DNA from 4 places in the Spiribacter onubensis genome. Region 1 is predicted to be linked to each of the others. Evidence: predicted binding sites of a transcription regulator. Region 1 holds the regulator's gene; each other region holds the start of a gene.
What was found. The regulator sigma-54, encoded in region 1, starts transcription at its own class of promoters, with help from an activator protein. The targets are predictions, from matches to a motif close to TGGCANGNTNCNTGCTT.

Region 1 (7,170 bases):
GCAGTCCTGCGCACAGCGCCTCGTCGCGGAACATCTCCGCCAGTCGCGAGAGGATGCGCAGGTGCTCGTCGTTGCTGTGCTCGGGCACCAGCAGCGCGAACAGCAGGTCCACCGGGCGACGGTCGGCCGCGTCGAAGTCGATGGGCTCGGCGAGCCGGAGAAGCGCCGCCCGCGGCTGCTCGATATCAGGGCTGCGGGTATGCGGCAGCGCGACACCACGCCCGAGCCCCGTGCTGCCGAGCCGCTCGCGGACGATCAGACCCTCGAAGATGCTCCGGGTGGTATCCGGATCGGCATCGGTGTCGGCCATCAGCTGTTCGCTGAGGCATTCCAGCGCGCGCTTCTTGCTGGTGACCGTGACGCCGCAGCGTGTCCGGGCCGCCGTGAGCAGTGTGGAAAGATCCATGGTGATCAGGGTTCCAGTGTTGGTCCGACCCGGCCTTCCTCGCGGTGATGATCGGTGCGCTTCTCCTTGTGCTTGACCACCTGGCGGTCGAGTTTGTCGATCAGGGCATCAATGGCGGCGTACATTTCCTCCGACGTCGCCTCGGCGAAAAGCCGTGCCCCGCTGACGGCGAGCGTGGCCTCCGCCTTCCTGGTGTTCTTCTCCACGGTCAGGATGACGTGTACATCCACCACGTTATCGAAGTGACGCTCGAGCCGCTGGAACTTCTCGTCGACATAGCCGCGGAGTGCATCGGTAACGTCGACATGATGGCCGGTGACATCGATTTTCATGGTCTCTCCTTTATTGTCGAATCAGACCAGGCGTTTGCGATCCGTTGACGAGGCGATGCCCATGACCTCGCGGTACTTGGCCACGGTGCGCCGGGCAACGTTGATGCCCTCCTCCCGGAGGATTTCGGTAAGCCGCGAGTCGCTCAGCGGGCGCGCCGGATCCTCGGCGGCCACGAGCCGCCGGATTCGCGCCCGGATGGCGGTGGCCGAGCACTCGCCGCCATCGGCGGTGGGGACATGGCTGGAGAAGAAGTGCTTGAACTCCAGTGTCCCCTGCGGTGTGCGCATGTACTTGCGCGAGGTGATGCGCGAGACCGTCGACTCGTGCATGTCGATGGCCGTCGCCACGTCACGCAGCACCAGGGGCTGCATGGCCTCCTCGCCATGTTCCAGAAAGCCCTGCTGACGCTCGACGATGCACTCGGCCACCTTCTGCAGCGTGTCGCTGCGGGACTGCAGGCTCTTGATCAGCCAGCGCGCCTCTTGCAGATGCTGACGCAGGAGGCTGTTGTCGGCGCTCGTGTCACCCCGTCGCACCAGGCTGGCGTAGTAGTCGTTGACGCGGATCCGGGGGGAGGCATCGGGGTTGACCTCCACCTCCCAGCGGCCGTTGATGCGGTGGACGAGGCAGTCGGGGATGACGTATTCCGTTCGGGTTTCGCCAAAGCCTGAGCCCGGGTGGGGGTCGAGTTGCTGGATGAGCGACAGGACGCCGGCCAGCACCGTTTCATCGATACCCAGTCGGCGACGCAGCGTGGCGTGCTGCCCCGGGCCGAGCAGGCTGAGATCCTCGGCAATGGCCAGACGGGCTACGTCCCGGCAAGGCGTGTCCCCGGGCAGGGCATCGAGCTGTATGCGCAGCGCTTCCCGGGCGTCGCGGGCGGCGACGCCCACCGGATCCATATGCTGGATGACGGCGATGACGGCCTGGATGTCATCCAGTTCGACTTCTTCGTCATCGGCCAGCGCCTCACGCAGCTCCTCGGATGACTCCGTCAGGTGGCCCTGGTCGTCGAGGGCGTCGATGACCGCCTCGGCAATCTGTCGATCGCGGTCGCTCAGGCTTGACATCTCCACCTGCCAGTGGAGGTGATCCCGCAGCGAGGCCTCCGGGCCCGCCTGATTGTCCAGCAGGCTGTCGCGACGCGCCGGATCCGGTGCGCTGAAGCTGGTGGCACCCGCGGCCGGGTCCTCCCAGCGCTCATCGATTGGCATATCCTCGCCGAGCCGGGAGGCGTCGGCCGCGTTCGACCCCAGCGTGGTCTCCGACGGATCAATGGCCGGCGGATCCACCGCGGCCGTTTCATCGTTAGGGAAGGCGGACTCGGCTTCCTCCTCGGCCTCGAGCATGACGTTGGATTCGAGCGCCTCGCGGATCTCCAGATTGAGTTCGGCCGCCGGCAGCTGCAGGAGGCGGATGGCCTGCTGGAGTTGCGGCGTCATGGTCAGCTGCTGGCTGACCCGGAGTTCCAGGGATTGCTTCATCGTCACCTGTGCCCTTTATTGGTCTTCCAGAGTAACGCCGCCAATGGATCCCTCGCCAGTACTACAGGTGGAAGTCTTCGCCCAGATAGACCGCACGCACCTCGCGGTTTTCGAGCACGGCCGTGGCATCGCCCTCCGCGATGACGCGGCCCGCGCTGAGAATGCTGGCCCGGTCTACGAGAGCGAGGGTCTCACGGACGTTATGGTCGGTGATCAGGACACCGATGCCGCGCCCGGAGAGATGCCGCACGATGGATTTGATGTCCCCCACGGAGATCGGATCGACACCGGCAAACGGCTCGTCCAGCAGGATGAAGCGCGGGTTGGCGGCGAGGGCCCGGGCGATCTCCACACGGCGCCGCTCGCCACCGGAGAGGCTGGCGCCGGTCTGATCCCGCAGATGGGCGATGTTGAACTCTTCCATGAGCGCGCTTGCCTGACCCTCGCGTTCGATCCGGGTCAGCTCGCGACGGGTCTCGAGCACGGCGAGCAGGTTGTCGATGACCGACAGGCGCCTGAAGACCGAAGCCTCCTGGGGGAGATAGCCGATCCCCAGGCGTGCCCGGGCATGCATGGGAAGCGACGTGATGTCGGTGCCATCCAGCTGGATCTGACCGCTGTCCGCCCGGATCAGGCCGACGATCATGTAGAAGCTGGTGGTCTTGCCGGCCCCGTTGGGCCCCAGCAGTCCGACGATCTCGCCGCTCTGCAGCGCGATGGAGACATCGTCCACGACCCGACGGCCGCGGTAGGCCTTGCCGAGGCCACTGGCACGGAGTTCGCTGCCGCTCATTGATCCCCTTCCGGTGCCGGCAGCACGCGGACGTTGACCCGCCCGTCTCCGCCTCCGGCGCCTTCAGCGACGGTTCTGTCCTCGGCCGGATAGTGTGTGATGGTCTCCCCGGTGACGGTGTTGTCGCCCTGCCAGAGTCGTGCACCCTCGAGCAGGATCAGCCGTTCCGGTCCGCTGGTGAAATATTCCATGCGTGGGGCTTCAGCATGTCGGGATGACGCATCCGGCAGCGTCTCTCGGTAGGTGGCGGGAACGCCCTCGACGACTACCCTCTGCAACTGACGGTGGGCGTCGACAAAAGCGCGCATCACATCACCGGTGATCCGCAGCGAGCCGCGTGTCAAGACAACATCACCCTTGTAGACGCTCCTGCCCGACGCATCATCGACTTCGGCACTGTCAGCTTCCAGCTCCACCGGTCCACGATCGGGTGAACCCGGCGTCTGAGCATGAGTGACCGCCAGGACGGCGGTGATGGAGATCCATGCGACGTGACAAAGAAGCTTATTTCGAAGCCGCATCGTATCGTCCTCTTGTGTTTTCAAGCAGTTGGATACGCTCTTCGTCCAGCCAGGCGCGTGCTCCGATACCTTCCACGCGGTAGCCAGGGCCGACAAGCGTAACGGCCTGATCTGTTTCCGCATATCGCTCCGGAATCTGTAGATCCAGCCGCTGGGTTTCAAGACGGGTTTCTCCGTCGGGGCCGAGGCGCCTCATGACTACGTCCCCGGTGAGTCGGGCGCGTGTTTCGTCTGCCCAGCTTCGTCCACGGACAGCCTCCCCAAGCCATGGAGGACCAGTCTCGGTCGTTACATGCCACTCTGGCGCATCCAGCTGCCAGAAATCTTCGTTATCGTAAAATCGGGCTGCCGGTGAGCGGATCTGCCATGCGACGCGGCCGTCGATATCTGTTGCGGTAATCTCGATCGCTCGAGCATAGGCTGTGAGTGCTGGTCCTGCTGTTTTGTCTGGCGAGCCCACCTCGTCCTGTTGAATGAACAGTTGCCAGACCAGCAGGTAAGCGATTCCGATTGCTGCAATCGAGATGACGATCCGGCGCACTCAGACCACCCCGGCGCGCAGGAGATCGTGCATGTTGAGCGCACCGGCCAGGCGGTCATCCGGGCCGGTGACCAGCAGCGCGTTGATACTGTGTCGCTCCATGAGCGCCAGTGCCTCGGCGGCCAGCCGATCGCTCTCCACGGTGCGCGGCGCGGCGGTCATCACATCGCGTATCGGCGTCCTGTGCACATCCACCCCCTCGTCCAGCGCCCGGCGCAGATCGCCGTCGGTGAAAATGCCGATGACGCGGTCATCATCGCTGGTGATGGCGGTCATCCCCAGGCCCTTGTGCGTCATCTCCAGCAGGGCTGCGGCCATCGGGGTCTCCGGCCCGACCCGGGGAATGGCCTCTCCGGTGTGCATCAGGTCCTCAATGCGCAAGAGCAGCCGCCGGCCGAGCCGACCGCCCGGATGTGAATGGGCGAAATCCTCGGCGGTAAAGCCACGGGCATCCAGCAGGGCGATGGCCAGCGCATCGCCCATGGCGAGTGCGGCGGTGGTGCTGGCGGTGGGCGCCAGCCCCAGCGGGCAGGCCTCGGCGTCCACGCTGGCATCGAGGTGGACATCGGCGGCCTGGCCGAGGGTTGATTCCGCATTGCCGGTGATGGCGATGAGCGGCAGCCGTCGACGCTTGATGGCCGGCAGCAGGCGGTTGATTTCGTCCGTCTCGCCGGAGTTGGACAGCGCGATCACGATATCGCCCCCGGCGATCATGCCGAGATCGCCATGGCTTGCCTCCCCCGGGTGGACGAAGAACGCCGGCGTGCCGGTACTGGCCAGCGTGGCGGCCAGCTTGCCTGCGATATGCCCGGATTTGCCCATGCCCACCACAACGACATGGCCGCGGCCATCGAGCAGAAGCCGGCAGGCACGGGCGAACGGCTCGCCGATGCGCTGCGCCAGCGCGGTGACGGCGGCGGCTTCGGTGTCGAGCACCGCCCGGCCCAGCCGACAGAAGTCTTTATCCGCAACCATGTGTGCTCCGCTTTCAGCCCTGCATCACGAACAGCATCACCTGATAGGCAATGAACCCGCTGAGCAGGATGCCGCCTTCCAGCCGGCCGAGGCGGCCGCTCTTCCCGACGAAAAAGCCAATGACCGCGATGGCCAGCATGAACAGTGTCATGATGCCGTAGTCGCGGGCCAGACTCACGCCGTTCACGGCGAACGGCGCGATGACGCCGGCGATTCCGAGTACGGCGAGAAGGTTGAAGATGTTGGATCCGACGATATTGCCCACGGCCAGTTCATCCTCGCCGCGGCGGACGCTGGCGATGCCCGCGGCCAGTTCGGGCAGGCTGGTGCCGACCGCGACGATGGTCAGGCCGATCACCAGGTCACTCACGCCGAGCTGGCTGGCGAGTGCCACCGCCGCCCAGACCAGGATGCGCGAGCTGACCAGCAGGACGATCAGCCCCAGGGCAACCCGCAGCATCGCCCGGCCCACCGGCATGTCCTCCGGCAGGGCCGCCGCGATTTCGCGGGCCATGACATCGCTCTCGCCAGCGGGCCGACGCGCCTGGCGGGCCATCCATGCCAACACCGCGACCAGTCCGCCGAGCAGCAGGACGCCGTCGAGACGCGACAGGGCGGCGTCGGCAAGCAGTATGGCGGTGAAGGCAACCACGACCATGAGCAGCGGGAACTCCCGGCGGAGGATGCCCGAGTGCATGGCCAGCGGAGTGACCAGCGCTGTGGTGCCGAGGATCAGTCCGACATTGGCCACGTTCGAGCCGAGGGCGTTGCCCAGCGCCATGCCCGGCGTGCCATCCAGTGCGGCGATGGCCGAGACGAGCATCTCCGGCAGAGAGGTGCCGATACCGACCACGGTCAAACCGATGAGCAGGCTGGAAACGCCCAGGTGGCGGGCGAGGGCCGAGGCGCCCTCGACGAAGAAATCGGCACTCCAGGCCAGCGCGGCAAAACCGACCGCGAGGATGATGAGCAGAACCGGCAGTGACATGGGTGGGATCGGGCCCCGGCGCAAAAAGGCCACGATACCGTATTTGACCGGCTGAATGCCTTGGCGGATACTCGCCGGCGATTGATCGGCCATCCATCAGCGAAGCCATCCGCATGCCAGCAACCCAGTCCACGGGCGAGTCCCGGGCCCTGATTGACATACGCGACCTGTCCTTCAGTCGTGGCGGCCGACCGCTCTTCGACGGCGTGAATCTGACGGTGAACCGGGGCGAAGTGGTGGCCATCATGGGCCCCAGTGGTACCGGAAAGACGACGCTGCTTCGCCTGATCGGCGGTCAGCTGCGGGCGGCTGCCGGCAGTGTCATGGTCGCCGGTGAGGAGGTCGGCGGGCTGTCGCGGCGGGATCTGTATCGGCTGCGGCGACGGATGGGGGTGCTGTTCCAGAGCGGTGCCCTGTTCACCGATCTCACCTGCTATGACAACGTGGCATTCCCGCTGCGTGAGCATACGGAGTTGCCGGAGTCGCTGATCCGCATGGTCGTGCTCATGAAGCTGGAGGCGGTCGGACTGCGGGGTGCCCGCGATCTTTATCCCGCCGAACTCTCCGGGGGCATGGCCCGGCGGGTGTCGCTGGCCCGGGCGCTGGCGCTCGACCCCGAAATCATCCTCTACGATGAGCCGTTCGCCGGCCAGGATCCCATTTCCATGGGTGCACTCATGCAGGTGATCCGCCAGCTCAACGACGCCCTGGGGCTGACCAGCGTGGTGGTTTCCCACGATGTGGATGAAACCCTGAGCATCGCCGATCGGGCCTATGTCATCTCCGAAGGCCAGGTCATCGAATCCGGCACGCCGGAGAGGCTGCGCGACAGCGACAGCCCCTGGGTGCATCAGTTCCTCCATGCCCTGCCGGACGGGCCGGTGCCCTTTCACTATCCCGCCGAGACCATGGCGGACGATCTGCGTCGGGCGCGCTGATGGTCGGGCTGCTGCAGCGGATCGGGGCGTCGACGCTGGCCAGTCTGGGTACGCTGGGACGGGCCACGTTATTCCTCCTCAGAGTGATCCGGGGTCTGGGCGAGCTGGTCCGCCGGCCCCACCTGCTGGTGCAGGAGCTCTACTCGGTGGGCGTGCTGACGCTGGTCATCATCGTCGTCTCCGGCCTGTTC
Region 2 (7,170 bases), on a different contig from region 1:
ATCATGAATTTCCGGCGCGGCCGTCACGCCATCGACACCGCCGATGCAACGCGGCTATACAACGATGATGCCGCGGTATTCGTCGACGTGCGCAACGAAAACGCCTATCAGACCAGTCATCTGCCCGGGGCGATCAACATCCCCATGGAGCATATCGATAAACGCCAGGACCGGTTGAAGCGATTCAGCGACCGGACGATCGTGGTGTACTGCGACAGCGGCCAGCGGACGCTCAAGGCCGTCCAGGCGCTCCAGGGCCTGGGCTGGCCCGATGTCCGGCAGCTGCGCGGCGGAATCAACGCCTGGCGTGAGGCAAGCCTGCCGACCGAGGGACGCAGCTGAGCCCGATCCAACAGTCGATTTACCGTCAAGGAGTCAATATGGCCGACACGCCGAACGGAAATGCCGCCGGAGGCCCCGGAGAAGCCGCCGCACAGGGCGGGAATGCCCAACAGTTCGCGATCCAGAAGGTGTATCTGAAGGACTGCTCGGTAGAAACGCCCGGCGCTCCGGAAGTCTTCACCCAGGCCTGGAAACCGGAAGCCCGCGTGGAGCTCAATACCCGCCGCACCCCCCTTGGCGACGGCCTGCACGAGGTGGTGCTGACGGTGACGGTGACCGCCACCGCGGAGGAAAAGCCATCCTATCTCTGCGAAGTCCACCAGGCCGGGATCTTCACGGTCAACGGCTTTGAGGACAACGCCACCGACCAGCTGCTGGGTGCCTATTGTCCGGGCGTGCTGTTTCCATATGCCCGCGAGGCGATCAGCGATCTCACCGGTAAGGCCGGTTTCCCGCCGATGACCCTCTCACCGGTCAACTTCGACGCCCTCTATGCGCGCCAGCGCCAGCAGGAGGCGGAAGGCGCCGAGGCCGCGGGTCAGGGCAGCGATACCACGGGCTGAAGCGGTGAGCCGCCGCTATGCCGTGCTCGGGGCAGGGTCATGGGGAACGGCCCTCGCCCTGGTTCTGGCCCGCAACGGTCATGACGTGCGGCTCTGGGGGCATGATCCGGAGGCCGTCCGGTCGATGGGCGTGACCGGGCACAACCCCCGCTATCTCACCGACATCCCGCTGGCTGCAGCCATTCAGCCGCGAATCGATCTAGCGTCGGCGCTAGAGGACATCGACGCGCTGCTCATCGCCGTACCCAGTCACGCCTTCGCGGAAACGCTGCGGCAGCTGCCCGGCCAGCTGCCCGCCGGAATCCCGGTCCTCTGGGCAACCAAGGGTCTCGACGCCGCCAGCGGGGGGCTGTTGCATGAGCTCGCCGGACAGGCGCTGCCCGGTCACCCGCTCGCGGTTCTCTCCGGACCCACGTTCGCCCGGGAAGTTGCCAGAGGGCTCCCCACCGCGGTGGTGCTCGCCGGTCACGATCGAGCCATCGTCCAGGCGCTCGGCCATGATTTCCATGATGAGCGCTTTCGTGTCTACATCAGTGACGATCTTGTCGGCGTTGAACTGGGTGGCGCGGTCAAGAACGTGCTCGCTATCGCCACGGGGATCGCCGACGGCCTCGGGTTTGGTGCCAATGCCCGCGCGGGCCTCATCACCCGGGGGCTGGCCGAAGTCCGTCGCCTTGGCGCATCGCTTGGTGCCGAGGATAGAACCCTCACCGGCCTGGCCGGGATGGGTGATCTCATCCTCACCTGCACCGATGACCAGTCCCGCAACCGGCGGATGGGGCTTGCCCTGGGCCGCGGAGAGTCCATCGCCGCCGCGGCCGAAACCATCGGCGAAGTCGTGGAGGGGGTTCGCACCGCCGGTGAGGTGGGCGCCCTGGCCCGCCGACTGATGGTCGAGCTACCCATCTGTCAGGCCGTCGAGGCGATCGTGCTGGGCCGGGAGACCCCGATGGCAGCGGCAAAAAACCTGATGGAGAGACAGCCGGGAGCCGAATTCGGCGACTGATTCGGCTGCGCAGCCCGGGCTAGACGCTACCGGCATACCCCATCTGCCGCCATGCCTCGTAGACGGTGACCGCCACGCTGTTGGAGAGGTTCAGACTGCGATTACCCGGCTGCATCGGCAACCGCAGTCGCCGTGCCGGGGGAATCGATGCCATGACCCGGTCCGGCAGACCGGCGGTCTCGCTACCGAACAGCAGTGCGTCCTCCGGTCCGTAGTCCGGCTGATCGAAACGGACCCGGCCCCGTGTGGTCAACGCCCAAAGGCGCGCCGGCGCCACGGCTCCGATGAAGGCGTCGAGGTCATCATGCACCTGCATGGTGGCGAATTCGTGATAATCCAGGCCGGCTCGACGCAGCCGCCGGTCATCAAGCACGAAGCCCAGCGGCCGGATCAGATGAAGCCGTGCGCCACTGTTGGCGCAGAGGCGGATGACGTTGCCGGTATTCGGCGGAATCTCCGGGCTGTGCAGAACGACATGCAGCGGCATCCGCGCATCATACCTGCATCTGGAGGTCCCGGATCTTGCGCGTCAGGGTATTGCGGCCCCAGCCGAGCAGACGCGCGGCGTCCTGACGGCGTCCGCCGGTGCGCTTCAGTGCCGCCTCGATCAACACCCGCTCCAGCCGACTCTGAGCCGCGGCCAGCGCGCCGTCGCCCTGGTTCTCGGCCTGACGCTCGGCCCAGCGGGCCAGCGCCGTCTCCCAGTCCACCGCCGGCTCCTCAACGGCCGAGGGGTCGATGCCCGTCAGTTCCGGAGGCAGATCATCCATCTGCACCTCACGACCGCTCGCCATCACGGTCAGCCAGCGACAGGTGTTCTCGAGCTCGCGGACATTGCCCGGCCAGGGCAGTGTCTGGAAACGATGCTCGACCTCGCGGGTGAGCTGTTTCGGTTCGACATTGAGTTCGCGGGCGGCCCGGTGCAGGAAATGGTCCGCCAGCGCGGGGATGTCGGCACATCGCTCCCGTAGTGCCGGGCAGTGGATGCGAATGACGTTGAGACGGTGGAACAGGTCCTCGCGGAACCGCCCCTCGGCGACACGCGCTTCAAGATTCTGGTGCGTGGCCGCAATGATCCGAACATCGACGCGCATCGGCGTGTGCGCTCCGACCCGATAGAACTCGCCGTCCGCCAGCACACGCAATAGCCGCGTCTGCAGCTCCGCCGGCATGTCGCCGATTTCATCCAGGAATAGAGTACCGCCATCGGCCTGTTCGAAGCGGCCGCGACGGACCTGGTGGGCGCCGGTGAATGCACCCTTTTCATGACCGAAGAGCTCGGATTCCATCAGATCCCGCGGGATGGCCGCCATATTCAGGGCGATGAAGGGTTTGCCAGCGCGTGGGCTGTGGCGGTGCAGGGAACCGGCGACCAGCTCCTTGCCGGTCCCCGACTCGCCATTGATCAGCACCGTGATGTTCGAACGTGACAGCCGGCCGATGGCCCGGAATACCTCCTGCATGGCCGGCGCCTCGCCGATGATCTCCGGCATATCCTCACGTCGGCCCTCGGGCGGCCCACTGCTGCGCGCGGCGGCGGCCGCACGGCGCACGAGGTCAACCGCCTCCTCCACGTCAAACGGCTTCGGCAGATACTCGAATGCACCGCCCTCGTAGGCGGACACCGCGGCATCAAGATCGGAATGCGCGGTCATCACGATCACCGGCAGCTCCGGGTCGTGCTCATGGAAGCGACCCATCAGGGTCAGTCCATCGAGTCGTGGCATACGGATGTCGGTGATCAGCACATTGGGCTGATCACGCTCCAGGGCCATGAGGGCCTCTTCGCCGGTCTCGAAGTCGACGGCGCTCAATCCGTCCCGTTCCAGCGCCTTCTTCAGCACCCAGCGAATGGAGCGATCATCATCGACTATCCAGACAGTCGTCGAATCGGCCATCAAGCTTCCTCCAGCGGTAACCAGACGGTGAATACGGTACGACCGGGCTCACTGGTGCACTCAATCAGACCGCCATGCTGATTGACCAGGTTCTGGGCGATCGGCAGGCCGATGCCACTCCCCTCGGGGCGACCCGTGACCATGGGATAGAAGATCTGATCCTGTAGCTCGGGCGCGATGCCGGGGCCGTTGTCAATGACATCCACACGTGCCACCAGCCGATGCTGCCGATCGCCGATGGTGAAGCGCCTGTGACTGCGGGTCTGCAGGGTGATCCGCCCTGAGTCACCCACGGCCTGCAGGGCATTGCGCACGAGATTGAGCAGGGCCTGGATCAGCTGGTCACCGGCCGCCGGCAGCAGGGGTATACTCGGGTCGTAATCCCGCTGGATCTCGACTCCGGCCGGCGCCTCGGCCACCGCCAGATGTCGGACCCGCTCCACCACCTCATGCAGATTGGTCGGCGCATGCTCAATCCGCGATTCCGGCCCCAGCAGACCGTTCACCAGCGTGCGCAGGCGATCCGCTTCGCTGATGATGATCCGGGTGTACTCCTTCTGATCATCGCCAGAGAGTTCCGCTTCCAGCAGCTGTGCGGCACCGCGCAGCCCGCCCAGCGGGTTCTTGATCTCGTGGGCGAGCCCCCGGATCAACTCCCGGATCGCCTGGTTCTGTGCAATGAGGCGGTTTTCGCGGGAAATCCGCAGATGGCGGTCAAGCTGCTCGAATTCGAGAAGCAGACTGGATGCACCATCGAGGGGCGTGATCGCGCAGTCAACCGTAATGGTGCGCTCGGGCCCGAGCGCCAGACGCATTTCACGTTCCGTGTAACTCGCACCCTCGGCGAGCGCCTGTCCAACAGGATCAGCCAGTACGGCCAGCGCCGGCACCAATTGTGTCAGCCGCTCACCGACTGCCTGCCGACTGCTGACATGCAGCAGTGACTCGGCGGCCGCGTTCATCCGCGTGATCCGCCGCTCTGCGTCGATGACCACCACCGCCCGGGTGAGGCTGTCGAGAATTTCGCTGGCATCGGCAGTCGGGGCTTCGTTCATCATTGCACTCGCTTGAAGCAAGAAACACGCCAGTCCATTCGGCCTCTCGGATATGGGCTCAACGGCGGGTCCAGTGTAGGCGCTGCGGCGGCATAACGCACCATTTTGGTGCGATGCCCCAGGCCGTATCGGCTCCCCACCCGTCCCCCGTGCAGGGTGCTGTGCCGGCTCTGCCCCTTCCCCCGGACTCACGCGAGACGCGGGGCTTGGAACGCGGTGGATAACACACCGATCGGCGTCTCAAGATCGCCCGGTGGACGGATAGGGAGCCGATAAGCCCAGGATCTGGTGGTGTGTCATGGCTTGTCGATCCCGTCTCCTTGTCCCGGGCGAACTCGGGGCGCGTTTCGGTGGGTCATCCACCGCATGAAGCGCCTCGCGCACCGCGCGAGCCCGGGACAAGGCGACGGGAGCGACAGGGCACGGCCAGGGATCAACCCCGGCCGGAACAGCGGTCGATCCACGTCTTGCATGACCTGGGGAGCCGGAAGTCGGGTAGAGAGTGGAACTCCAGAGATAAAAAACCCCCGCCGAAGCGGGGGTCTCTGATCGATTGGCGAATCGCCTCGACGCGGATCAGACGCTGTAGTAGAGGTCGAACTCCACCGGATGGGTGGTCATCCGCAGCTGCTGGACTTCCTCGCGCTTGATCTCGATGTAGCCGTCGATGGCGTCATCGGTGAAGACACCACCGACCTTGAGGAACTCGCGGTCCTTGTCGAGGCCGTCCAGCGCTTCCTCCAGCGAGAAGGCGACCTTATCGATCTCCGCCTCTTCCTCGGGCGGCAGATCGTAGAGATCCTTATCCATGGCATCGCCGGGATGGATCTTGTTCTGAATGCCGTCGAGGCCGGCCATCAGCATCGCCGCGAAGCAGAGATAGGGGTTGGCGGTGCTGTCGGGGAAGCGGACCTCGATCCGCCGTGCCTTGGGGTTGGAGACCCACGGGATACGGACGGATGCCGAACGGTTACGCGCGGAGTAGGCCAGCAGGACGGGAGCCTCAAAGCCGGGCACGAGCCGCTTGTAGCTGTTGGTCGAGGCATTGGCGAAGGCGTTGATCGCCTTGGCGTGCCTGATGATGCCGCCAATGTAGTAAAGCGCCGTTTCCGACAGGCCGCCATACTGGTCTCCGGCGAACAGCATCTCGCCGGTCTTGCCGATGGACTGATGGACGTGCATGCCGCTGCCGTTATCGCCGACGACGGGCTTGGGCATGAACGTGGCGGTCTTGCCATAGGCAGCGGCCACGTTGTGCACGACATACTTCAGGGTCTGGACCTCGTCGGCCTTCTTCACCAGCGTGTTGAAACCGACGCCGATCTCACACTGGCCCGCCGTCGCGACCTCGTGATGATGCACCTCGGTCTCCATGCCCATGTCCGTCAGGCATTCAAGCATGGCGGAGCGCATGTCATGCAGGCTGTCCACCGGTGGGACGGGGAAGTAACCGCCCTTGACGCCCGGGCGATGGCCCATGTTGCCGTCCGGATAGACCTTTTCAGTGTTCCAGCCGGCCTCCTCGGAGTCGATCTTGTAGAACGACCCGCTCATGTCGGTGCCCCAGCGGACATCGTCGAACACGAAGAATTCGTTCTCGGGGCCGAAGTAGGCCACGTCACCGATGCCGGTGGACTGCAGGTAGGCCTCCGCCCGCTGTGCGATGGAACGCGGGTCGCGTCCGTATCCCTGCATGGTGTTGGGCTCGATGATCTGACAGACCAGGATCAGGGTCGAATCATCGAAGAACGGGTCGAGGACCGCCGTCTCAGGATCAGGCATCATGATCATGTCGGATTCGTTGATGCCCTTCCAACCCTCGATCGAGGAACCGTCGAACATCTTGCCCTCGGTGAAGAAGTCCGCATCCACGGCGTGAGCGGGCAGGGTCACATGCTGCTGCTTACCCTTGGGGTCGGTGAACCGGAGATCCACGAAGCGGACCTCGTTCTCCTTGATCATCGCAAGCACGTCATCGGCGGTTTTAGCCATTATTCGGCCTCCAGTGATATCGAACCAAAAGTTTTGCCCCCGTGGGGGAAGCAGTTTCCATGCCAACCTGGGCGAAGCGCACCAAAACAGGCCTTACCTTCGCTGCTATGGCACCGGAATGGCAATAGCTGCACCAATAAAGGGCGCAACGCATATGGAATGCACCGTAACGGTGCATAGACCGGTGGGAGCATGCCTGACAGCGCCTGCCTGGCCGGGCTATACTGCCCGGCATTTCGCGGATTCGCTGGAGAATCAATGACCTTTCAGGACCTGATCCTCGCCCTTCAGAACTACTGGGCGCAGCGGGGTTG
Region 3 (7,170 bases), on a different contig from region 1:
CCGCATCTCGTGGAGGACGGGGAAGAGATCATGGACGATCTCCGGTATGTCGCGGCGGCCGATGGCCGCACGGGCGATACGCAGGTTTTCCTCAACACTGAGCAGAGGAAAGATCTCACGCCCCTGGGGCACGTAACCGATACCGCCACGGGCACGCCGCTCGGTGGCCTCACCGTCGATACGCCGGCCGTCAAAGCGGATCTCGCCGGAGGCGGCCGGCAGCAACCCCATGATGGTTTTCAGAACGGTGGTTTTGCCAACACCGTTTCGTCCCATCAGGCAGGTGCAGCCACCGGCGGGCACCTCCAGATCGACATCCCAAAGGGTATGGCTTTCGCCGTAGAACTGATTGAGCTGACTGATCGAGAGCACCGGCTATTCTCCGAGATAGACTTCCACCACGCGCGGGTCGGACTGCACCTCATCCATGCTGCCCTCCGCGAGCACCGCACCCTGATGGAGCACGGTGACCTGTCGAGCGATCGACCGGACAAACTCCATGTCATGCTCGACGACGACCACCGAATGCCGGCCAGCCAGTCGTGTCAGCAGCTCCGCCGTCCGGTCCATCTCCTGGTGCGTCATCCCGGCCACGGGCTCATCGACCAGCAGAACACGCGGGTCCTGCATGAGCAGCATGCCTATCTCCAGCCACTGCTTCTGGCCATGCGAGAGTTTACCGGCCAGCTCGTAGCCGGCCTCGCCGAGCCCGATCTCCTCCAGCACGCTGTCGATCCGGTCTCGGCCCTCCACCGACAGCCTCGCGCCCAGGGCCGACCAGACCCCACGGGGACCGGCCATGGCCAATTCCAGGTTCTCGACGACACGATGGTTCGGGAACACCGTGGGTTTCTGGAACTTGCGCCCGATGCCCGCCCGGGCGATTTCGGTCTCGTCCATGCGCAAAAGGTCCAGCCGCTGGCCGAACCAGGCCGCGCCGTGATCCGGACGCGTCCGACCGGTAATCACGTCCATCATCGTGCTCTTGCCCGCGCCGTTGGGACCGATGATGCAGCGCAACTCACCATCGTCGATATACAGCGTGAGCTCATCGAGGGCGCGGAATCCATCGAAACTCACGGTCACATCCTCGAGGTAGAGGATGGGGCCATGCCGCGTATCCAGCCCTGCCGAGACGGACTGAGCCGGTCGCACGACGTCGAAGACCTGATCGCGGCGCATGACCTCGCGTGTCGTCTCCAGCCACTTCATGACCCACCCCCGCGACGACGGAGCAGCCCAACCAGCCCGCGGGGGAAGAACAGGGTCACGGCGACGAACAGCCCGCCGAGCACGAACAGCCACAGCTCCGCCAGCAAGGCGGTGAGCAATGTCTGGGCATAGTTCACCAGGGCGCCACCAAGTGCCGCGCCGTAGAGCGTACCCCGGCCGCCGACCGCCACCCAGACCACCGCCTCAATGGAATTGAGCGGCGAGAACTCGCTGGGGTTGATGATGCCGACCTGGGGCACATAGAGCGCACCCGCCAGCCCCGAGAGCATCGCGGAGACCGTCCATACCCAGAGCTTGTAGCGGTCGGTGCGATACCCGAGGGAACGGGTCCGCGGCTCTGCATCACGGACGGCCGTCACCACCCGGCCCAGCCGGGAGCGGACGATCATCCGGCAGATGAGGTAGCTCACCCCGAGCGCCAGCCCCGAGGCCATGAACAGCGCAACGCGTGTCCCCGGTGCCGAGATGCTGAAACCCAGAATGTCCTTGAAGTCGGTCAGACCGTTGTTGCCGCCGAAACCCATCTCGTTGCGGAAGAACGCCAGCATGAGCGCGTAGGTCATCGCCTGACTGATAATCGACAGGTAGACGCCGGTCACCCGTGAGCGGAATGCGAGCCAGCCGAAGACAAAGCCCAGCAGCCCCGGCACGGCCAGAACCATCAGCGCGGCAAACCAGAAGTGGTCGAAGCCGTACCAGAACCACGGCAGCTTCTCCCAGCCCAGGAAAACCATGAAGTCGGGCAGTACCGGATCGCCGTAGACGCCCCGGTCACCGATCTGGCGCATGAGATACATACCCATGGCGTAGCCGCCGAGGGCAAAGAAGGCGCCGTGGCCGAGACTCAGGATGCCGCAGTAGCCCCAGACCAGATCCAGCGCCAGCGCCAGAAGGGCGAAGCACAGATACCGCCCCATCAGCGTGACCGCATAGGTGGAGACGTGAAATGGCGAATCCGCCGGCACCATGAGATTGAGCACGGGCACCACCACGATCATCGCGGCGAGGATACCCAGCAGGATGCGCCCGCCGAGGTCACCATGCAGGAGGCGCCGATGGGGCGCCTGGGGGATCAGCCGGGTCGCCGTGATTTCATTGGCCGCCATCGGTCAACCCTCCGCCGCGGCACGGCCGCGCTGCGGAAAAAGCCCCTGCGGGCGCTTCTGGATGAACAGGATGATGAACACCAGCACCAGCACCTTGGCGAGCACTGCCCCGGTCTGGGGCTCGAGGAACTTGTTCAGCACCCCCAGCGAAAGACCGCCGACGAGCGTGCCCCAGAGGTTGCCGACGCCACCGAAGACCACCACCAGGAAAGAGTCGATGATGTAGCCCTGGCCCAGATTCGGCCCGACATTGGTGAGCTGGGAGAGCGCGACGCCAGCGAGACCGGCGACACCAGCGCCAAGACCGAAAGTCAGCGCATCGATGCGCGCCGAGCTCACGCCGACCGCCCTGGCCATGGCGCGGTTCTGGGAAACGGCCCGAACCCGCAGCCCCAGTGTCGTGCGCTTGAAGATCGCCATCAGTCCGAGGAAGACGAGCAGAGCGAAGGCGATGACGTACAGCCGGTTGAGGGTCAGGCTGAACGCGGCATTCACCTCGATGGAGCCGGCCATCCAGTCCGGTGTGCTCACCCGCCGGTTCAGCGGCGAGAATACGGTCCGCACCAACTGCTGCAGGATCAGGCTGAGACCGAACGTGGCCAGCAGCGTCTCCAGCGGACGGCCATAGAGGAATCGAATGATGCCCCGCTCAATGGCCACGCCAAAGCTGCCAGCCACCAGGAAGGCCGCCGGGATGGCGACCAGGATCGAGTACTCGATGTGATTGGGCATCAACTGCTGGACGACATAGGTGGTGTAGGCGCCCAGCATGATGAGCTCGCCATGGGCCATGTTGATCACGCCCATGACACCGAAGGTGATGGCAAGCCCGAAGGCCGCGAGCATGAGCACCGACCCCATGGACAGGCCGAAGAAGACCTGTTCGGCAAACCCCCAGAGTTCACGCCTCTCCTCGATGCCCGCGAGCATCTGCGCCGCTTCGGCGCGTACCGCCGGATCCGGATCATCGTTGGCAAGCGTGCGGACCTCGTTGCGCACCCGATCCGCCAGCGAGCCGCGGAGCGACTCGAGCGCCAGCAGCCGGTCGGCGGCCGCCTCGGATTGGAGGCGTGACAGACCCAGCACGAGCGCCATATCACGCCGGATATCCGCGCGCGGCTCCTCGTCAATCAGCCCGCCAATCTGCTCGGCAATCGCCGGATCGGGATTGTCCAGCAGCTGACGGACCGCCTCACGACGGACCGACGGATCATCGCTGGTCAGACCGCTGCGCGCGAGCAGATCCCTGACTTCGCCGCGAATCGCGTTATTGATCACGACCCGCCGCACCTCGTACTGGGTTGCGGCGCCCGCCGCCTCGCCGGTGACCGGGTCCGTCAGGGCAAACCCGTCATCAGTCGCCTCCGCGAGCACGACGTCACCCTCGATGACGCGAAAATAGAGGCTGCTGTCGAGCAGTGCCTGAAGGATGGTTGTCGCCCGCGGGTGGCCGCTCGCGGCAATGGCACGCGCCGCCGCCGCCTTGTCGTCGAAGCTCCGCGCATTGAGCGCGGCCACCTGCTCGGCAAAGGCCGTATCATCCGACGCCGCCTGGACCGTCGCGCAGACCGCGCAGGCCAGCAGCAGGCCGGCCAGAAGCCGCCAGTAACCCGGGTTTCGTTGCATGATTCGCTTTCCTGAAAGGCATGCCCCGCCGGCTGACGGGGCATGCGTTCACATCGAGGCGAACGGCCGGCTCAGTCGCCGTAGTTCTGACCGGAGCACTCGCCGGTCTCGACGTTGTAGTTGCCGCATAGCAGCGGTTCACGCCAGCTCGCGATGATGTTGGCGCTCTCCGGCAGGTAGTCCGACCAGGCGTCACCAGCCACCTCGCCGGCTGTCTCCCAGACCACCGCAAACTGGCCGTCGGGCTGGATCTCACCGATCATGACCGGCTTGGTGACATGATGGTTGGGCATCATGGTGGCGAACCCGCCGGTCAGGTTGGGCACCGTCACGCCAATGATGGCCTCCTTGACTGCATCCACGTCCGTCGTGCCGGCCCGGCGAACCGCCTCGACCCACATGTTGAAGCCGATGTAATGGGCCTCCATCGGATCGTTGGTCACGGCACCGGTGTCGCCCTTGAACTCGTGCCAGGCCTGAATGAACTCGAGGTTCTCCCGGGTCGGCGCGCTCATGAAGTAGTTCCACGCGGCGAGATGCCCCACGAGCGGCTCGGCGTCAATGCCGGCGAGTTCCTGCTCACCCACCGAGAAGGCCACCACGGGGATATCCGCCGCCGACACGCCCTGGTTACCCAGCTCGGTGTAGAACGGCACATTGGCATCACCGTTGATGGTGGAGACCACAGCGGTCTTCTTGCCCTGGCTGCCGAATTCGCGGACCTCGGAGACGATGCTCTGCCAGTCGGAGTGACCAAAGGGCGTGTAGTTGATCATGATGTCCTCGGCGGCCACCCCGTGATCCATGAGGTACTGCTCGAGGATCTTGTTGGTGGTGCGCGGGTAGACATAGTCGGTGCCGAGCAGGGCCCAGCGCTCCACGCCGACCTCGTCCATGAGATAGTCCACGGCGGGAATGGCCTGCTGGTTGGGAGCCGCTCCGAGGTAGAAGACATTCTCGGACGACTCTTCACCCTCGTACTGGACCGGATAGAACAGCAGTCCGTTGAGCTCCTCGAACACCGGCAGCACCGACTTGCGGGATACCGAGGTCCAGGTGCCGAACACCACGTCGACTTCGTCATCCTCAAGCAGCTGACGCGCCTGCTCGGCAAAGCGCGGCCAGTCCGAGGCGGGATCGACCACCACGGTCTCGAGTTCACGCCCGAGCAGCCCGCCCTCCTCGTTCTGCTGCTCGACCAGAATCTCGATGGTTTCCTTGAGTGCAGTCTCGCTGATCGCCATGGTGCCCGACAGCGAATGCAGCACGCCGACCTTGATCGGGTCGTCCTGCGCCACCGCGTTACCGCCGGCCAGACCGCTCAGCGCCAGTGCCCCGGCCGCGGCCGTCGTCACCACCCGGCGACGTAGCGTATTGAGATTCATCATCGGTTAACCCCCTGTCAGTGGAAGATTCCGGCCGCCATATCGCGGACCGTCACTGTTGCTTTGCAGCATGCGTGCCAACTCCGCAGAGTCCCCGGCCATGCCCTATGGCGATGGTGACGGAGGGGTGGGCTCCGCTCCCCCTCCCTCGGGTGGTGCAATGCACAGCGCCGATTCACAAATCTGGTGCGGCTCAGGCCACCGCCTCGCTCAGCATTCCTTCCCGAAGGATGAAATCGATGACGGCCTCGACTCCTTCCCCCCCGGCGATGCTGGTCATCAGGAAGGGGGCCTCACCGCGCATGCGGCGACTGTCCCGGTCCATGACCTCTAGGGATGCCCCCACCTGCCGGGCCAGGTCGGTCTTGTTGATCACCAGCAGGTCCGAGCGTGTGATGCCCGGACCGCCTTTGCGGGGGATCTTGTCGCCCGCCGAGACATCGATGACGTAGACGGTCAGGTCGGATAGCTCCGGGGAAAAGGTCGCCGAGAGGTTATCCCCGCCGCTTTCGATGAACACCACGTCGAGATCGGGGAACTGCTGCTGTAGATCGGCCACTGCAGTGAGGTTCATGGAGGCATCCTCGCGAATCGCGGTGTGCGGACATCCTCCCGTCTCCACACCAACGATCCGGCCGGCCGGAAGCGCCTCATGGCGGGCGAGGAACTCGGCATCCTCGCGGGTGTAGATGTCGTTGGTGACGACCGCGATGGACAGGCGATCGCGCAGGGCCCGACACAGCGCCAATGTAAGCGCCGTCTTGCCCGAGCCCACCGGCCCGCCGATGCCTACGCGCAGAGGGGATGCATGCTTGATCATGACGTGAAGCTCCGTTTTCGGTGATTCAGCTGCGGAAAAGTCGTGTGTACTGGGTTTCATGCCAGCTACTCGCCATTGCGAGGCCGGGCGTGGTCGCGCCGATTTCCTCGTCAGGGACTGCGGTGGCCGAGTCGACGGCGCCCGGAATGGCCTCGGCAATGACGGCGAGGGCACGCTGTCCATCGCTCTGGCCAAGCGGGATCAGCTTGATCGCGGCCGCCACCTGGTTCTCGCACCATGCCCAGGCATAGGCCCGGCAGGCCACGTCCACGGGGATACCCCAGGCATGCGCCGCCAGCGCGAAGGCAGTCGCGAAGCTGACGGCATGACGCCGGTCGAGCACCGCCGCCGATTCGATGCCGAGCCCGTCCAGCAGACGGGCGAGGGCCCGGCCGATCTGGATATCCTCGGCCCTCAACTCGGCACTCTCCCGGGACGCCAGCAAACGGGTGGTCCATGCGGTCACGGCATGATCATCCCCTTGTGCCCAGGCCCGATGGAGACGGCGAAGGACGGGCAGATCGAGACCGGCAAGTCCCGCCTCAAGCTGCCCGCCCACCCACTGCTGCAGACTCTCGGTGTCGGCGACCCAACCCGATTCGATCGCTGTCTCCAGGCCGGCGGAATAGGCATAGGCACCCACCGGCAGTGATGGGCTGATCAGCTGCCAGAGTCTCAGCTCGCCGATGGCGGTCAAGTCATTCATGGTGGTGATGCGCATGACCATGGCCGTGGCCATAGGCCCCGGCCTCGGGCTGGAACGGTCGATCCTCATGGATCACGGACAGGCCGAGCCCCCTGACCATCTCATCGAGCACATGATCCCGCCGGTAACGCAGCCAACGCCGGCCGATTTCCAGCGGCATATGCCGGTTGCCCAGGTGATAGGCGGCCCGCATCAGCTGCCAGGGATCCTCGTCGTGGACGGTACTGACCGGCTCAGGCGCCGCCTCGACCCGGACCACCCGCCCCTCGGCGTCGGCGAGCCTGTCGCCATGGC
Region 4 (7,170 bases), on a different contig from region 1:
GCCTGCTCAGGCAGTGCCTCCGCGGCTTCCGCCTGATTCACATCGATCGCGTCGAGCTGCTCCTGCTGCGTGGCCAGCCGCGCTCCGGCCTCGGTGTCCCGGTGGCGCGCCGACTCGGCCGAATCGCGGAGTTCCGTCACCGCCCGTTCCGCCGCCATGCGCTCCTGATCAAGTCTGCGCAGCGACGCCTCGGTTTCCTCGAGGCTGCGTCGCGCTTCAGTCAACTCGCCTTCCACGTCCACACGGCGGGCCAGTCGTTCCTGACGCTCGTTCTCGAGGCCCCCTTCCGGATCATCCACGGCGTCAAGCGCCGCCTGGAGTTCCTCGCGGCGCTCCTCATAGCGTGAGCGCTGCCGCTCGAGCCGCGCAATGGCCTCGTCCATCGACTGGCGCGCGGTTTGTGCGCTCTCCAACCGAACGGCCAGATCATGGCGACGGTCGCGGGCCGAAGCGGCATTCTCGCGGGCCTCATCGAGCGCTGCCTGGGCCGATTCGCAGCTGGCCTCCAGCGGACGCTGCCGCTGCTCCGCGGTCTCGGCTGCAGCAAGCGCTCCCTGGAGCCGTTCCCGGGCCTCGCGAATCGCCGCGTCGGCGCTCACCATGGCCTCCCGCAGCTCGGCGGCCTCGCCCTGCAGTGCCTCGAGGCGTTGCCTGCGGGCATCCATCTGCGCCTGCTCGGATTCCAGCCGCGCACGCTGCGCCGCCAGATCCCGGTCAATGGCATTGCGCCTGTCGATTTCCGCCTCGAGCCGATCATCCAGATCCTCGAGCTCCGCATCCTGCCTCGCCAGCTCCGATCCGGCTTCGGCCACCGCTTCCTGAACTCGGGCGATGGCCTCCCCCGCTGCGTCGATCTCGCGTCTCCTAGCGACCACGCCGGCCTCCGGATTGTCCGCCACGGCCATCAGGCGCAGCCAGTGATGGCCGTGCCAGTGACCGTCGCGCGTCACCACGGAGTGCCCCAGAGGCAGACTCGCCAGCAGGGCGCGCGCCTCGGCGTCATTGTCCGCGGCATGAACGCCGGCCAGCAGATCGATCAGCGCGTCCGCTCCGCGGACATAGCCGGCAAGGGGCTGCCCGCTGGCGCCGGCGTCGTCCGGGCCAACGGATCCCGCTTCCTGAAACAGCATGACCCGACCGCTGGCGGGCGCAGTCAGTGACCCGGCAGAGAGCTGATCATCCCCGGCTTCAACCGCCTGGAGCGCCTCGCCAAGCACCATTTCAAGCGCAAGTTCCCAGCCGGGCTCGACATCCAGTCGATCGGCGAGCCGACGGCCGGGATCCAGGTCGAATCGGGCGAGCCAGGCGGCGACATCCTCCCTGGCGCCGAGCGCCGCCTCCTGCAGGGTCTCCAGCGAGGCCAGACGCGCCTGCTGCTCGCCGAGCTCAGTGCGACGGGAGGCCAGCCGCTCGCTTGCTTCGTCGCGCTCGTTCCGTCGGTCGCTGATGTCGACCTGCAGGCGTTCGATCCGCTCATCCAGATCCGCCCGCTCGGCCATCAGCCCGTCAATGGCCGACCGAAGGGCATCCAGCGGCGCGGTATCAGCCTCCGTCAGCGACGCAAGTTCACCGGCCACACGTTCACTGCGCCGCTGCTGATCGAGCTGCCGTGCCTCGAGCTGCTCGATTCGGGTACGCTCCACCTGGGCGCGACGCTCGGCATCGACGCGCTCGTCGGTCAGTGCATCACGCGCCGCCCGGGACTCATCCATCCGACGGCGCGCTTCCGCCACAAGCGCATCGGCCTGCCCGAGTGCGGCGTCGGCCTCGGCAAGCTCCGGCTGCAGGGTGGCAAGCCGGTCATCGAGAACGCGCTGCTTTTCTCGATCCTGCTCGAGCGACTGCGTGTTCTCGGCGATGGACTCGCCGATGCGGGTCAGCTCGCGCCGGCTATCCTCGCGGATCTGCCGGTTGTGGCTGATGCGCTGCTCCAGGCGCGCGATATCCGAGCCAAGCTGGTAGTACCGTCCCTGGATGGCGTTAAGCCGGTCGCTTGCCTCGGACTGACTGGCCCGCAGGGACGTTATCTCACGCTCGCAACGGCGCTGTTCCGCGAGCCGGGCCTCCAGGGCGTTATTGCGTTCGACGAGTTCCGACTGGATCCTGGCGCGCTCGGCCTCAAGTCCTCGGATTCGCAGGATCAGCAGCTGGGCGCGACGCTGGCGCTCTTCGTCCTTGAGTCCGCGGTAGCGCTCCGCCGTCTCCGCCTGTTTGGAGAGCTTGTCCAGCTGCCGGCTCACCTCATCACGGACGTCCTCCAGACGCTCGAGGTTCTCGCGCGTATCGCGCATGCGTCGTTCGGTCTCCCGTCGACGCTCCTTGTAAAGGCTGATGCCCGCCGCCTCCTCGAGATAGGCACGCAGCTCCTCGGGCTTGGCCTCGATCAGACGGGAGATCGTGCCCTGTTCGATGATCGAGTAGCTCCTGGGCCCCAGGCCGGTCCCGAGGAATACATCGGTAATGTCACGTCGTCGGCAACGACTGCCGTTCAGGTAGTACACCGACTGGCCGTCGCGATTGACCTGACGGCGGACGGCGATCTCGGCGAAGGCCGCGTACTGGCCGCCGAGGCTGCCGTCGGCGTTATCGAAGACCAGCTCGATACTGGCCTGGCCGACCGGTTTGCGGCTGCCGGAGCCGCTGAAGATGACGTCGGCCATGGAGCCGCCACGCAGATGCTTCGCCGAGCTCTCCCCCATCACCCAGCGCACGGCATCGATGATATTCGATTTGCCGCAGCCATTCGGGCCGACAATGGCCGTTATCCCCCCGGGGAGAGGTACCGGCGTGGAGTCGACGAACGATTTGAAGCCGTTGAGGCGGATTCTGCTGAGCCGCATTGACGCTTGTGGCCATCCCGCGCTGAAGCGTCAAAAATACCCATTTTGGCGGTCACTGGGAAATGCCGCGGTGTCGAATGCCTCCGCTAGCCGTTGTCTCCGCGGCCCAGGCGGCGGTAGAGCGTGCTCCGACTGATGCCAAGCGAACGTGCCGCGGCACTGTAGTTGCCATCATGGGCTGCGACCGCCGCCTCCATGCAGCGCCGTTCGGCGGCCCGCAGATCATCGGACGCGCCACCGACATCGAGCGGCACCGGTGCCGTATTCGCCATGAGGGTTTCCGGCAGATCGGCGATGTCGATGGGCCTGCCCGGCTCGCGCAATGCAATGGCCGTGCGCAGCACGTTATGCAGCTCGCGCAGATTACCCGGCCAGTGGTGGCCCAGCAGTTTCTCCCGGGCGACCGCTGACAGGGCTGCCTGAGGATCTTCATCGGCGATGAACCGATCAATCAAGCCGGCCAGATCCGCCCGCGAGCGCAGCGATGGCAACTGGATCCGCAGACCGCAGAGACGGTAGTAGAGATCGGCACGAAAGCGTCCCTCGGCGACCATCGCGGCCAGATCGCAGTTGGTGGCGCTGATCAACGAGAAATCCACCTCGCGTGGTGCGCCCCCGCCCACTGGCAGAACGCTGCGCTCCTGGATGACCCGCAGCAGTCGGGTCTGCAGCGCCAGCGGCATATCACCGATTTCGTCGAGGAACAGCGTCCCGCCGTTGGCCTCCATGACACGCCCGTCGGCGCCACTGGCACTGGCGCCGGTAAAGGCGCCCGGGACATAACCGAACAACTCCGCTTCGGCCAGTCCCTCAGGAATCGCCGCACAGTTCACGGTCACGAGTGGTCCGTCGGACCGCGGACCAAGCGCATGCAGCGCCCTTGCGGCCCACTCCTTGCCGGTCCCGGTCTCCCCCTCGATCAGCAACGGAATCCCACGTGCGAATACGCGCTGCGCCCGCTGCAGCGTCTCCGCGACCGCGGGATCACCGGCATGCAGCTCGCTGAACTGATCCTGGCTGCGTGCGTGGCCGGCATCCGCGAGGTGGACGGAATGGGCGGCACCGTGCTGCTGAGGCTTGATGACCCGGACACAGACCGTGATTCCGGTGGTTGTCCGGATCATCTGCGAGATCGAGTCACCCCGCAGGAGGTGCTCCAGTGAGCCTTCGAACAGGGCCTCGAACCCGGTCCCCGGCGCCAGATTGGCGAAGTGCGAGCGGGCCACCGCGTTGAGGGCGAGGAGTCGACCGTCCCCATCCACCGCGGCGATCCCTTCGCCGAGGGTGCCCAAGAGCTCTGGTCGGGCATGGAAATGCAGATAGATGGCCTCCGGGAACTCGGCCGCCAGCATGCGGTTCTCGATCATCCGGGCACCCATGCGCACGAGCCCGAGGGCATGGAGCTGTCGCGCCGGCTGATCACCGGAGACATCGAGCAGGCCGATGATCCCGCCGCCCGGATCACGGATGGGCGTTGCCGCACAGGTCAGGAACGTATTGCACTCGAGGAAGTGTTCGGGCCCGTGAACGGAGGCACAGCGCCCCTCGGCCAGAGCGACGCCGATGGCGTTGGTGCCCCGGGCCCCTTCCCCCCAGCACGCACCGGGCGAGAGCGCCACCTGACGGCTGCGCTCGCGGAAACCCGGATCGCCCTGGCGCTCGAGAATCACCCCATCGGCATCAGCCAGCAGCACCGCGCTACCGCTGCCGGCGATCTGCTGATGGAGGTTCTCCAGCTCCGGAAGGGCGAAGGCGATGAGCCGTTCGTTCTCTTCACGGGCAAGTTGCAGCGACACCGCATCGAGCATGGCGTCGGCCGCGCAGAGCCCCGGCGAGAGACCCGCACGCTGGACCCGTTGCCAGGAGGCCCCGACCCCATCGGCGGCACCAGGCGGGGAGACATCACCCGCCAGTAGCTGGCGACGGACGTCCACCAGCTCCTCACGGCCGCTCAGTGGCCGATCGTCCATGGCCTCCTCCTCTGTCGCATTCTGCAACAGGTTGTCCCAACTCGGCACATTGCCTGCGGACTCTTTCCGGCCCGTTTCGCCAAGAGGATCGCCTCAAAAAACGCTCATGACAAGGGGATAGGTACTGGCACGCCATACTGGCCCGGATCTTGCGACGTTATCGGCCGTCGCCCCATTCGGGGGAACGACAGGATGAATAACGGAGGAGAAAGCATGATCTACGCAAACCCCGGAAGCAGCGATGCCATCGTCAGCTTCAAGAGCCAGTACGGCAACTTCATCGGTGGCGAGTGGAAGGCCCCGGTGGATGGGGAATACTTCGACAACCCCACGCCGGTCACTGGCCAGACCTTCTGCAGCATTCCCCGCTCCAAGGCCGCCGACATCGAGCTCGCCCTGGACGCCGCCCACGCCGCCAAGGACGCCTGGGGGAAAACCCCGGTCGCCGAGCGCGCGGTGATCCTCAACCGCATCGCCGACCGCATGGAGGAGAATCTCGAGAAGATCGCGGTGGCCGAGGCCTGGGAGAACGGCAAGCCCGTACGTGAGACACTGGCGGCTGACATCCCGCTGGCCATTGATCACTTCCGGTACTTCGCCGGCGTGATCCGCGCCCAGGAAGGGACCATCGGCGAGCTGGACAACGATACCGTGGCCTATCACATCCACGAGCCACTGGGTGTGGTGGGGCAGATCATCCCCTGGAACTTCCCGATCCTCATGGCGACCTGGAAGATCGCGCCGGCATTGGCCGCCGGCAACTGCATCGTCCTGAAGCCTGCGGAACAGACCCCGGCCAGCATCCTGCTGCTGGTGGAAATGATCGCCGATCTGCTGCCAGCCGGCGTACTCAACGTAGTCAACGGCTTCGGTGCCGAGGCCGGCAAGGCCCTCGCCTCGAACCCGCGCATCGCCAAGGTGGCGTTCACGGGTGAGACGACCACCGGCCGGCTGATCATGCAGTACGCCTCCGAGAACATCATCCCGGTGACGCTCGAACTGGGTGGCAAATCCCCCAACGTGTTCTTTGACGACTGTTTCGCTGCGGACGACGGCTTCCGCGAGAAGTCGCTGGAAGGCTTCGCCATGTTCGCGCTCAACCAGGGTGAGGTCTGCACCTGCCCGTCGCGGGCGCTGGTGCAGAAGTCGTTCTACGGCGACTTCATGGACGCCGCCCTGGATCGCGTCGGCCGCATCAAGACAGGCAACCCCCTGGACACCGACACGATGGTGGGCGCTCAGGCCTCGCGCGATCAGCTCGAGAAGATCCTGGCCTACCTCGACATCGGCCGGCAGGAAGGCGCGAAGGTGCTCGCCGGTGGCGAACAGCTCGAGCCCGGCGGTGATCTCTCGGGTGGCTTCTACGTCCAGCCTACGGTATTCGAGGGCCGCAACTCGATGCGGATCTTCCAGGAGGAGATCTTCGGGCCGGTGGTGTCGGTTACGGATTTCAGCGACATGGACAATGCGCTCGAGATTGCCAATGACACGCTCTATGGCCTGGGTGCCGGCGTGTGGTCGCGCAGCGCCCATACCACCTACCGGATGGGCCGCGGTATTCAGGCCGGGCGGGTCTGGACCAACTGCTACCACCTCTACCCCGCGCATGCGGCGTTCGGTGGCTACAAGCAGTCGGGCATCGGCCGCGAGAACCATCAGATGATGCTGGCCCACTATCAGCAGACCAAGAACCTGCTGGTCAGTTATAGTCAGGCTCCGATGGGACTTTTCTAAACGTCTGACGGCCGGATCAACGGGGACGGCTGCTGATCTATGCAGCCGCCCCCGTTTTCCAATAGGGAGGAGAATCATGACGGAAGCCACAAGCCAGGTCAGCGCAACCCCGGCGGCGGAGGCACTCATTGCCGAGCTGCGTGAACGCCACGGCCCGCTCGTGTTCCACCAGTCAGGTGGCTGCTGCGACGGCAGCGCCCCCATGTGCTACCCCCGCGATGAATTCCGCATCGGCGCACATGACGTCTACCTCGGCGACATCGGCGGCGAGCCCTTCTATATCGGCGGAGCGCAGTACGAGCGCTGGGCCCATACCAATCTGATCATCGACGTCATCGAGGGACGCGGCTCCGGCTTTTCCCTCGAGGCCCCCGAGGGCAAGCGTTTCCTGACCCGCTCCGAGGTCTGCAGCATTCCGGCGTCTGGCTAGCTGCCGGCGGCGAGGAAACCGCGGATACGCTCCAGCGCCTCAGCGAGGCGGCTGGTATCGGTGGTATAGGCAAACCGCAGATGGCGCTGCGGAGCGGTCCGCTCGAAATCGAGCCCGGGTGTCACGGCAACGCCGGCCTGCTCGAGCAGATCCTCGGCGAACGCAAAGCTGTCATCGCACAGCGACGACACATCCG

Region 2: the regulator sigma-54 is predicted to act here: its motif matches at 4,880-4,896, upstream of glnL (nitrogen regulation protein NR(II)).
Region 3: the regulator sigma-54 is predicted to act here: its motif matches at 5,414-5,430, upstream of urtA (urea ABC transporter substrate-binding protein).
Region 4: the regulator sigma-54 is predicted to act here: its motif matches at 4,949-4,965, upstream of exaC (acetaldehyde dehydrogenase ExaC).

Annotation. Positions count from the first base shown of each region.
Region 1 is NZ_JBAKFI010000003.1:93,423-100,592, forward strand. Features, by position in the region: gene V6X63_RS06525 (PTS sugar transporter subunit IIA) at 1-406, opposite strand, end outside; gene hpf (ribosome hibernation-promoting factor, HPF/YfiA family) at 412-738, opposite strand; gene V6X63_RS06535 (RNA polymerase factor sigma-54) at 760-2,223, opposite strand; gene lptB (LPS export ABC transporter ATP-binding protein) at 2,285-3,016, opposite strand; gene lptA (lipopolysaccharide transport periplasmic protein LptA) at 3,013-3,537, opposite strand; gene lptC (LPS export ABC transporter periplasmic protein LptC) at 3,521-4,078, opposite strand; gene V6X63_RS06555 (KpsF/GutQ family sugar-phosphate isomerase) at 4,079-5,053, opposite strand; gene V6X63_RS06560 (calcium/sodium antiporter) at 5,067-6,134, opposite strand; gene V6X63_RS06565 (ABC transporter ATP-binding protein) at 6,155-6,979, shown strand; gene mlaE (lipid asymmetry maintenance ABC transporter permease subunit MlaE) at 6,979-7,170, shown strand, end outside.
Region 2 is NZ_JBAKFI010000002.1:420,535-427,704, forward strand. Features, by position in the region: gene V6X63_RS05510 (rhodanese-like domain-containing protein) at 1-342, shown strand, start outside; gene secB (protein-export chaperone SecB) at 381-905, shown strand; gene V6X63_RS05520 (NAD(P)H-dependent glycerol-3-phosphate dehydrogenase) at 910-1,911, shown strand; gene trmL (tRNA (uridine(34)/cytosine(34)/5-carboxymethylaminomethyluridine(34)-2'-O)-methyltransferase TrmL) at 1,931-2,398, opposite strand; gene ntrC (nitrogen regulation protein NR(I)) at 2,406-3,809, opposite strand; gene glnL (nitrogen regulation protein NR(II)) at 3,809-4,864, opposite strand; gene glnA (glutamate--ammonia ligase) at 5,441-6,856, opposite strand; gene glyQ (glycine--tRNA ligase subunit alpha) at 7,115-7,170, shown strand, end outside.
Region 3 is NZ_JBAKFI010000002.1:176,383-183,552, forward strand. Features, by position in the region: gene urtE (urea ABC transporter ATP-binding subunit UrtE) at 1-372, opposite strand, end outside; gene urtD (urea ABC transporter ATP-binding protein UrtD) at 376-1,212, opposite strand; gene urtC (urea ABC transporter permease subunit UrtC) at 1,209-2,339, opposite strand; gene urtB (urea ABC transporter permease subunit UrtB) at 2,343-3,965, opposite strand; gene urtA (urea ABC transporter substrate-binding protein) at 4,037-5,350, opposite strand; gene ureG (urease accessory protein UreG) at 5,544-6,170, opposite strand; gene V6X63_RS04295 (urease accessory protein UreF) at 6,196-6,876, opposite strand; gene ureE (urease accessory protein UreE) at 6,869-7,170, opposite strand, start outside.
Region 4 is NZ_JBAKFI010000001.1:372,719-379,888, forward strand. Features, by position in the region: gene smc (chromosome segregation protein SMC) at 1-2,840, opposite strand, end outside; gene V6X63_RS01900 (sigma-54-dependent Fis family transcriptional regulator) at 2,927-4,810, opposite strand; gene exaC (acetaldehyde dehydrogenase ExaC) at 5,024-6,544, shown strand; gene V6X63_RS01910 (DUF779 domain-containing protein) at 6,621-6,974, shown strand; gene V6X63_RS01915 (pyridoxal phosphate-dependent aminotransferase) at 6,971-7,170, opposite strand, start outside.